Regions from separate parts of the Rhizobium sp. PRIMUS64 genome, predicted to be linked through region 1. Evidence: riboswitches for the same ligand, from Rfam matches in the RefSeq annotation. Region 1 holds a riboswitch; the other holds the start of a gene.
The links. A riboswitch is a leader RNA that binds a small molecule or an ion and turns the genes downstream of it on or off. The one in region 1 is predicted to bind cobalamin.

Region 2: it holds a riboswitch for cobalamin, as region 1 does, so the genes downstream of both, MOV76_RS20310 (ABC transporter substrate-binding protein) here and cobU (bifunctional adenosylcobinamide kinase/adenosylcobinamide-phosphate guanylyltransferase) in region 1, are expected to answer to the same signal.

The regions. Positions count from the first base shown of each region.
Region 1 is NZ_JALBGX010000132.1:5,083-9,473, reverse strand. Features, by position in the region: gene cobN (cobaltochelatase subunit CobN) at 1-579, opposite strand, end outside; gene cobW (cobalamin biosynthesis protein CobW) at 584-1,633, opposite strand; gene cobU (bifunctional adenosylcobinamide kinase/adenosylcobinamide-phosphate guanylyltransferase) at 1,638-2,162, opposite strand; cobalamin riboswitch at 2,323-2,720, opposite strand; gene MOV76_RS32220 (chloride channel protein) at 2,979-4,391, shown strand, end outside.
Region 2 is NZ_JALBGX010000051.1:20,776-25,166, forward strand. Features, by position in the region: gene blh (bifunctional sulfur transferase/dioxygenase Blh) at 1-1,208, shown strand, start outside; gene MOV76_RS20305 (tetratricopeptide repeat protein) at 1,273-1,875, opposite strand; cobalamin riboswitch at 2,097-2,352, shown strand; gene MOV76_RS20310 (ABC transporter substrate-binding protein) at 2,530-3,546, shown strand; gene MOV76_RS20315 (iron ABC transporter permease) at 3,552-4,391, shown strand, end outside.

The sequences.
Region 1 (4,391 bases):
GACCCGCCGCCACTCCTCGACCCCGATCAACCCCCGCCCCGGCCACCAAATACCTGCCTTCATCAAAGGCACAGCCGGTGCCGGCTTATCTGTGCCCGACAGCATCGCCCCGGCATAATCGAGAAACGCCCGCGCATTAGCATCGCCGCCCTCGATCAGATAGGCCCAGAGCGCGTTGAGATCGTCGAGATCAACATTGGAGAAAGGAACCAGCCCCGCATCTGGCCTGGCATCACCCGGCAAGACCGCAATCAGTGCACCGGCGCGAGCCGCAGCCGCATGCAGCGCTTCCAGCGCATAGTGGAAATAGCTGGCGCCGCCGAGCGCACGCACGATGATCAGCTTCGCATGCCGCGCGGTGCGCTCGACATAGGTATCGACCGACATCGGATGCTTGAGGCTCATCAGACTGGCGAGCCTCAGCGAAGGTGCTGTCCGGCGATCGCGATGGGCGGCTGCGATCGCGGCAAGCTCGCTGTCGGCCGCCGACAGGAACAGGATATCGCCCGGCGTCTGCCCAAGGTCGATTGCCTCCTCGCCGTCGCTGATCGTTCCCTGCTGGGCCAGAAGCAGATGCATCGGTCTATGCCAGCGCTTCGATCGCCGCCCTCACCGCGTCCTGGTCCATTTCGTGCAGGCCAATGACAACGAGGCGTGTGCCGCGCTTTTCTCCGGCTGCCCAGGCGCGGTCGAAATAATGGTCGATGCGGCTGCCGACGGCCTGGAGCTGCAAACGCATCGGCTTGCCTGAAACGTCGACGAAACCCTTGAGACGCAGCACGTCATGGGCTGATATGATGTCCTTCAGCGCTTCGACGAAACCGGCGGGATCGGCAATGGCTCCGAGATCGACGACAAAGCTGTCGAATTCGTCGTGATCGTGCGGCGCGCCATCCTCATGCTCCAGCTCGTGATGCGACTTGCGATTGGCGACATCGTCCTCCGTGCCGATGCCAAGGCCGAGCAAGATGCCGGCTGACACCTCGCCATTTCTCGCCTCGATCATCACGGGCTTGCGCACCGTGCGGGAGGCGACCTCGTCGCGCACCCTGATAAGGCCCGCGGCGTCGATCAAGTCGGTCTTGTTGAGCACGATGAGGTCGGCGCAGGTGAGCTGGTCCTCGAACAGCTCCTCGATCGGGCTTTCGTGATCGAGCGATTCATCCTCGGCACGGCGCGCATCGACGGCATCATGGTCGTCGGCGAAACGGCCGGCGGCAACGGCAGCACTATCGACCACCGTGATGACACCGTCGACGGTCACCTGGGTGCGAATGTCGGGCCAGTTGAAGGCGGCGACCAGCGGCTGCGGCAAAGCAAGGCCCGAGGTTTCGATGACGATATGGTCGGGCCGCTGTTCGCGTTCGAGCAGCTTCGTCATCGTCGGGATGAAGTCGTCCGCGACCGTGCAGCAGATGCAGCCATTGGTGAGCTCGATAATGTCGTCCTCAGTGCAATTCTCCGCACCGCAGCCCTTCAGCACGTCGCCGTCGACGCCGAGATCGCCGAATTCGTTGATAATCAGCGCAATCTTCTTGCCGCCGGCATTGGTCAGCAGGTTGCGGATCATCGTCGTTTTGCCGGCACCGAGGAAGCCGGTGATGACGGTTGCGGGAATCTTCTGCTGGTTCATGGACTTAACCCTTCATTTTCAGCGGCAGGCCTGCCGCGATGAAATAGACTTCGGCGGCCTTCGCCGCGATCGATTGGTGCAGCCGGCCGGCATGATCGCGAAAATCCCGCGCCATGCGATTATCCGGCACGATGCCGAGACCGACCTCGTTGGAAACGAAAACGAGCCGCGCCTTCGCGGCGGGCAGGAAATCGGCAAGTGCGGCAAATTCCACCGCCATCTCACGCTCCTCGATCATCAGATTGGTGACCCAGAGCGTCAGGCAATCGATCAGCACGATGCGCCCTTCGCCATCGATGTCGGTAAGCTTGCCGACAAGATCGAGCGGCTCCTCATGCGTCGTCCAGGACGGACCGCGATCGGCCTTGTGTTGCGTTATGCGCGCCTGCATCTCCTCGTCCCAGGCCCGCCCGGTGGCAAGGTAGTGGCGATCCAGATCGGTCGCGGTGACGAGGGATTCGGCGAACCTGGACTTGCCGGAGCGCGCGCCGCCGAGGATGAAGACAGTGTTGGAGGGGGCAGCCGTCATGCCGGCGTTGCCTTCTGAATAGATGCCGCGCAAGCCGCTACGGAAGACGCCGGCGGCTGTAAGGCCCCGCCAAATCGCGCCGCACCAGGCTGCGCTGAATTCAATCGTTCAGCCAAGACAACCTCCGTGCTGGCAACGGGCATAGTGCCCAGGTGTGGGCTTCGCGCCCGGCACGCATGGCAGGTCTCCTGGCTCGCGGTTATCGGCCGCGATCGGGGCAGACCGGAAACCGGTCGCCCTGATCGTGCCAGCGGATCATCCTCGCCTTCCCGGCTGCATCAGTGAAAAGGTGGACGATTCGTAGACTTGAGAGGCGTCCGACCCCGGTTGATCACCATGCATATCCAGTGGCTTTTCCGGCATGCCGCCCGTCCCGCCCGCCTGCACGATTGCAGGCTGCCGGCAGAAAGGGCTTAACGCCGGATGGAAGACCCTGACCGCTCTACAGTCGCGGGGTCGGCTGTGATGAAGGCGCCCGGCTTGGGTCCGCCGCGTCACATTCCCTTTTCATCCGGAAGGGCGTAACACCGATCCGGAACCATCCGTTATGTCGGGATGGTCGGGCGACCATCCGTTGAGGGATGGTTAGGCAAGCTCAGAGGTGAAGTCAACCGGCCTTGGCGACCGGGCAATGGCCGGCCAGAGGAAGCAACTCCGCCAACACGACTTACTCTACCTAAAATATCGTCATTTATCAGAGACTTACGTCATAAAAATTTGTCCCAGCCGCCGGCTTTTCGCCGCAATTGCGTCGCAAGCGGACTGCGCGACCATCTCCGCCCTTGACCGGGCCTCTCCCCGCCTAGTTGTCTAGCCATGCTTATGAAATTGGATCGGCGCCGTTTTCGTGCGCTGCGTGTTTTCTTCGATCCGGGACGCCTGCGGGCGCTGACCCGCCGTAGCGAGGTCGGTCTGTCGCTGGCGGGCGCCGTCGTCGGCATCATCTCGGGTCTCGCCGTCACCGGCATGAGTTACGTCTCCAACGAGCTGCATCAGCTGGTCTTCGGCATATCAGACAGCGAGCGGCTGAGCTCGTCCGAGATCGAGAACAAGATGCTGCTGCTCACTGCCCCCGTCATTGGCGGCGCCCTGCTCGGCCTGTTGCTCCTAGTGCTGGCGAAACGACGCAAGAAGCCGATGGTCGACCCGATCGAGGCCAATGCGCTGCATGGCGGCCGCCTGTCCTTGACCGACAGCATCATCGTTGCCGTGCAGAACCTGATCTCCAACGGTTTCGGCGCCTCCGTCGGCCTGGAGGCCGGCTATACCCAGCTTGCCGCCGGCCTCGCCTCCAAATTCGGCCTGAAGCTGCAGCTTCGCCGCTCGGACCTGCGCACCCTCGTTGGCTGCGGCGCGGCGGGCGCCATCGCCGCCGCCTTCAACGCGCCGCTGACCGGCGCTTTCTATGCCTTCGAGCTGATCATCGGCACCTATACGATCGTGTCGCTGACGCCTGTCGTCGTCTCCGCCCTTGTCTCCACCCTGATCGCAAGGCTGCTTGCCGGCAGCGATTTCACCATCGATATCGGCAGCTTCGGCTCGGTCGTGCCAGCCGATTATATCCCGGCACTGCTGCTCGGTGCTTTCTGCGCCGGTGTCGGCATCCTGATCATGCAGGGCGTCGCCTTTGTCGAAGAGCTGGCGCGCAAGAGCTCGATCGCCCCACCCTTCCGCCCGGCACTCGGCGGCATCATCGTCGGGCTGTTGGCGATGATCTCACCGCAGGTGCTCTCGGCCGGCCACGGCGCCTTGCATCTCAACCTTTCCCGTGAGGTGGCGATCCCGACGCTGATCGGCCTCTTCCTCTTGAAATCCTTCGCCTCGGCGATCTCGATCGGCTCCGGCTTCAGGGGTGGGCTGTTCTTCGCCTCGCTGTTCATGGGCGCCCTGCTCGGCAAGCTCTTCGCCTATTGCGGCCCCTATTTCGCCGATGCGACGCTGACGCCCGTCATCTATGCCGTGGTCGGCATGAGTTCGCTCGCCGTCGCCGTCATCGGCGGGCCGCTGACCATGACGTTCCTGGCGCTCGAAATCACCGGCGATTTCCCGATTACGGCACTGGTGCTCGCCGCCGTCATCACCTCCTCGCTCGTCGTCCGCTCGACCTTCGGTTACTCCTTCGCCACATGGCGCTTTCATCTTCGCGGCGAAAGCATCCGCAGCGCCCATGATGTCGGCTGGATCCGCAATCTGACGGTCGACAAGCTGATGCGCGCCGATGTCAAGACG
Region 2 (4,391 bases), on a different contig from region 1:
CGGCTGATGGCTTTGCCGCCATCATCAATGCCCGGCCGGATGGCGAGGAGCCGGGGCAGCCGGGCAATACCTCGGAAAAGGCTTCCGCCGCCGCCGCCGGGCTCGCCTATAGCTTCGTGCCGGTGAAGGGGACCGAGATCACCGAGGCCGACATCCGTGCCTTCCAGGCAGCGATGGCCGAGGCCAAGGGACCGGTCGTCGCCCATTGCAAGAGCGGCACGCGGGCGTTGACGCTCTACGCGCTGGGCGAGGTGCTCGACGGGCGGATGAAGCCCGGGGATGTCGAGGCCTTCGGTCAAAACCTCGGCTTCGATCTTGCCGGCGCGCGCCGCTTTCTGGAAAAGCGGGCAGGGCAGGCGGCTCATGTGAAGGCCTTCTTCGAGCCTCGCACCTGCAGTGTGCAATATGTCGTTTCCGATCCGGCGACGAAACGCTGCGCCATCATCGACCCGGTGCTCGATTTCGACGAGATGTCGGGGGCGACGGGAACGGCCAATGCCGACGCCATCCTCGCTCACATCGAAAGTGAAGGGCTGACGGTCGAGTGGATCCTCGACACGCATCCGCATGCCGATCACTTCTCCGCCGCGGATTATCTGCATGAGAAGACCGGCGCACCGACGGCGATCGGCGCCCATGTCACCGAAGTGCAGATGCTCTGGAAGGAGATCTACAACTGGCCGGCGCTTAAAACCGACGGCTCGCAATGGGACCGGCTGTTTGCCGATGGCGACACGTTCGAGATCGGCGCGCTCAAGGCCCGCGTGATGTTTTCGCCCGGGCACACACTCGCCTCAGTGACCTATGTGATCGGCGACGCCGCCTTCGTGCACGACACGGTGTTCACGCCGGATTCCGGCACAGCGCGAACCGATTTTCCGGGCGGCAGCGCTAGCTCCCTCTGGCACTCGATCCAGGCCATCCTATTGCTGCCCGAGGAGACCCGGCTCTTTTCCGGCCACGACTACCAGCCCGGCGGCCGCCACCCGCGCTGGGAAAGCACGGTGACCGCCCAGAAAAGCGCCAATCCTCATATCGCAGGCATCGACGAGGCTGGCTTCGTTGCGCTGCGCCAGGCGCGCGACCGCACGCTGCCGAAGCCGAAGCTGATGTTGCATGCGCTGCAGGTCAATATCCGCGGCGGGCGGTTGCCCGAGCCGGAGGAGAACGGCCGGCGGTATTTGAAGATACCGCTGGATGCGTTGTAGGGGCGGAGTGAATAGAACGGCGACGGCGTCTGGACGATTGCGCCGCCGGACAAAGGGCTGAGTATCAGGAACGACCTTTGCCATCGAGCAATTCTGATACTGGAAGCGGCAGGTCTGGATGTGCACGACATAAATCGAGCAGATCTTCTCTTGCATCAGGGTAATCCTGAAGCGCTGCGCGACGGTACCATTTGAAAGCCTCTGTCAGATTGATCTCGCAGCCCACGCCGTGCTCTTTCATTTGGGCTAGCCTGTATTGCGCACCGGCATGATCCTGGTTTGCGGCCTGGCCGTACCATCTTACGGCGTCTGTTGGATCGATATCGCAACCGTCGCCGTCCTCTCTCATCAAGCCCAATAAATACTGTGCGTCGGCATGGCCTTGACTGGCGGCTCTATCAAGCCACTCGACGCCTTCCGGCGCGCTCTGTGCAACGCCGTCCCCCATGAGATACAGGCCAGCCAGGAGGAATTGCGCATCGACATGACCTTGTTCGCCCGCTTTCCGAAGCCATCTCGCGCCTTCGGCTTTATCCCCGGTGACACCTTCACCTCGTGCGGTCATATGGCCTAATTCAAATTGTGCTTGTGCATCGCCTTGCTCGGCTGCTTGGCGAATTGCGTCTATCCTGGCTGCGGCGAGATCGGTGCTATCCGGATTGCTCATTGCTACATCAGACCTCGTTGAAATCGGTGGCGCCAAAGCTATGTCGGGGGCCCGCCTTCCGCAATCCGTCGTGACGCACGCCGACTGATGACCCGACGCCAGCGCCGCAGACGATAGCTTTTGCGCGAGGGTGCTGGCGAGTTTTGCTTCGAGGTCTCGCAATTTGCCGCGGTGGGCCGGCACGATCCTCCGCAATAATCATTGACGTTAGGCAGGTCTGCGACGTAACTGGGTTCGACGGTTCCCTGAAGATGACTCCAAGGGGATTAATAGGGAACACGGTGAGGACGACCCAGTAGGGACCGAGACCGTGGCTGCCCCCGCAACTGTAAGCGGATTGTCGATCATCTCAGGAGTGGCCAGCGACTGGCCATCTCTGAAGGGCCTATGGCCCTGCCACTGCGGATATCGCGGGAAGGCGGATGTAACGACGGATATCCGCAAGCCAGGAGACCTGCCGTCAATCACGATCCAATCAACCGGGCGGGGATGCCCGGACAAGGAACAGATATGATTGACCTGCTGAACCTTCGCCGAATTCCGGCATGCATCCGTCTCGATTGGGCCTCCTGCGGCTAGGGCACGCCTAAGCGTGCTTTCGGTCCGCGCACATGCGCGGAACGGCCGTGATTTTTTCCTTCATCGAGGTTTTCCATGCGCCAGATTCTCGCCGCCATGACATATGCCTTCGGGCTTGCCGGCCTTGCGGCACCAAGCCTTGCCGCGACGCACTACCCCCTGACCGTCAGTAATTGCGGCCAGCAGGTGACTTTTCAGAAGGCGCCCGCCAGGATCGTTTCGATCGGCCAGGGTATGACCGAAATTCTTTTCTCGCTCGGCCTTGCCGACAAGATCGCCGGGACGGCCGTCTGGGTCGGTCCAGTCCTGCCGCAATATGCCGAGGCCAACAGCAAGATAAAGCGGCTTGCCGACAACGATCCGAGCTTCGAATCCGTCGTCGGGCAGGAGCCCGACCTAGTGGCGGCCGAGTTCGAATGGCATGTCGGCGCGCAGGGCTCCGTCGGCAAGCGGGAACAGTTCAAGGATCTCGGGATCAATACCTATCTCGCGCCGGCCGATTGCATCGCCAAGGTCAACACAGATGGCGGCGACGGCGTGCGTGGGGAATTGTTCACGATGGACCTGATCTACCGGGAAATCGCCGAGCTCTCGGAGATTTTCGACGTGAAGGACCGCGGCGATGCGCTGATTTCGGCGCTGAAGAAGCGCGAGGCGGATGCTGTCGCGTCGATATCGGGCGCATCGGGCAAGAACCTGCCCGTCGTCTTCTGGTTCTCCAGCAAAGAGGTCAGCGGCGACGCCTTCATCGCCGGCAAGAACAGCGCGCCCGCCTATATCCTGAAGACGATCGGTGCGAAGAACGTCGTCACCACGGAAGAGGAATGGCCGCTGGTGGGTTGGGAAACCATCACCCAGGCGAACCCTGCCGTCATCGTGCTCGCGACCATGGACCGCCGCCGTTATGCGGCTGACGATCCTAAGGTCAAGGTCGATTTTCTTGAGAGCGACCCTGTGACCAAGGAGCTCGACGCGGTCAAAAACAAGCACTTCGTGATGATGGACGCGCAGTCGATGAACCCGACGATCCGCACGATCGATGGCATCGAGACATTGGCGAACGGCATCAAGTCCTTCGGCCTGGCGCAGTGAAGGCAATGTCGGTCAGGCAACAGGGATGGTGGGCGCTTGCCGCGCTCACCATTGCCGCACTTCTCCTGCTCGGGCTGATGATCAGCCTTGCCGTTTCCATCGGCGAGATCGCAATTCCCGTTGCGACCACGGCGGAGGCGGTCTCGAACCGGCTGTTCGGAACGAATTTCGAGATCAGCCGCATCCACCAGGGCATCGTCTGGGATTATCGTCTGAGCCGCGCGCTCGTCGCGGCCAGCGCCGGCGCATCGCTCTCGCTCTCCGGTGCGATCCTGCAGGCGCTGCTGCGCAATCCGCTGGCCGAACCCTATGTGCTCGGCATCTCCGCCGGCGCCTCGACGGGCGCCGTCTGCGTGATGATCCTCGGCTTCGGCTACGGTATTCTCGGCCTCTCGAGCGGCGCCTTCATCGGTGCGGTGATCGCCTTTCTGCTGGTCGGCTTCCTGGCAACGGGTGCGGGAGGAAGCGGCGAGCGCATCATCCTTTGCGGCGTCGCCGGTTCGCAGCTCTTCAATGCGCTGACCTCCTACATCGTGACGACATCGGCGAATGCCGAGCAGGCGCGCGGCATCCTGTTCTGGCTTTTGGGTTCGCTCAGTGGCGTGCGCTGGCCCGATGTCTATCTGTCGGTGCCGATCGCGCTTGCCGGCTTCATCATCTGCATGGCCCATGTGCGGGCGCTGGACGCCTTCGCTTTCGGCACGGATGCTGCCGCCTCGCTCGGCATTGCCGTACGCCGCGTCCAAATCGTGCTGTTCGGCATGACGGCGGCGATGACGGCAAGCGTCGTTAGCATGGTGGGTTCGATCGGCTTCGTTGGCCTCGTCATCCCTCACGCCGCCCGC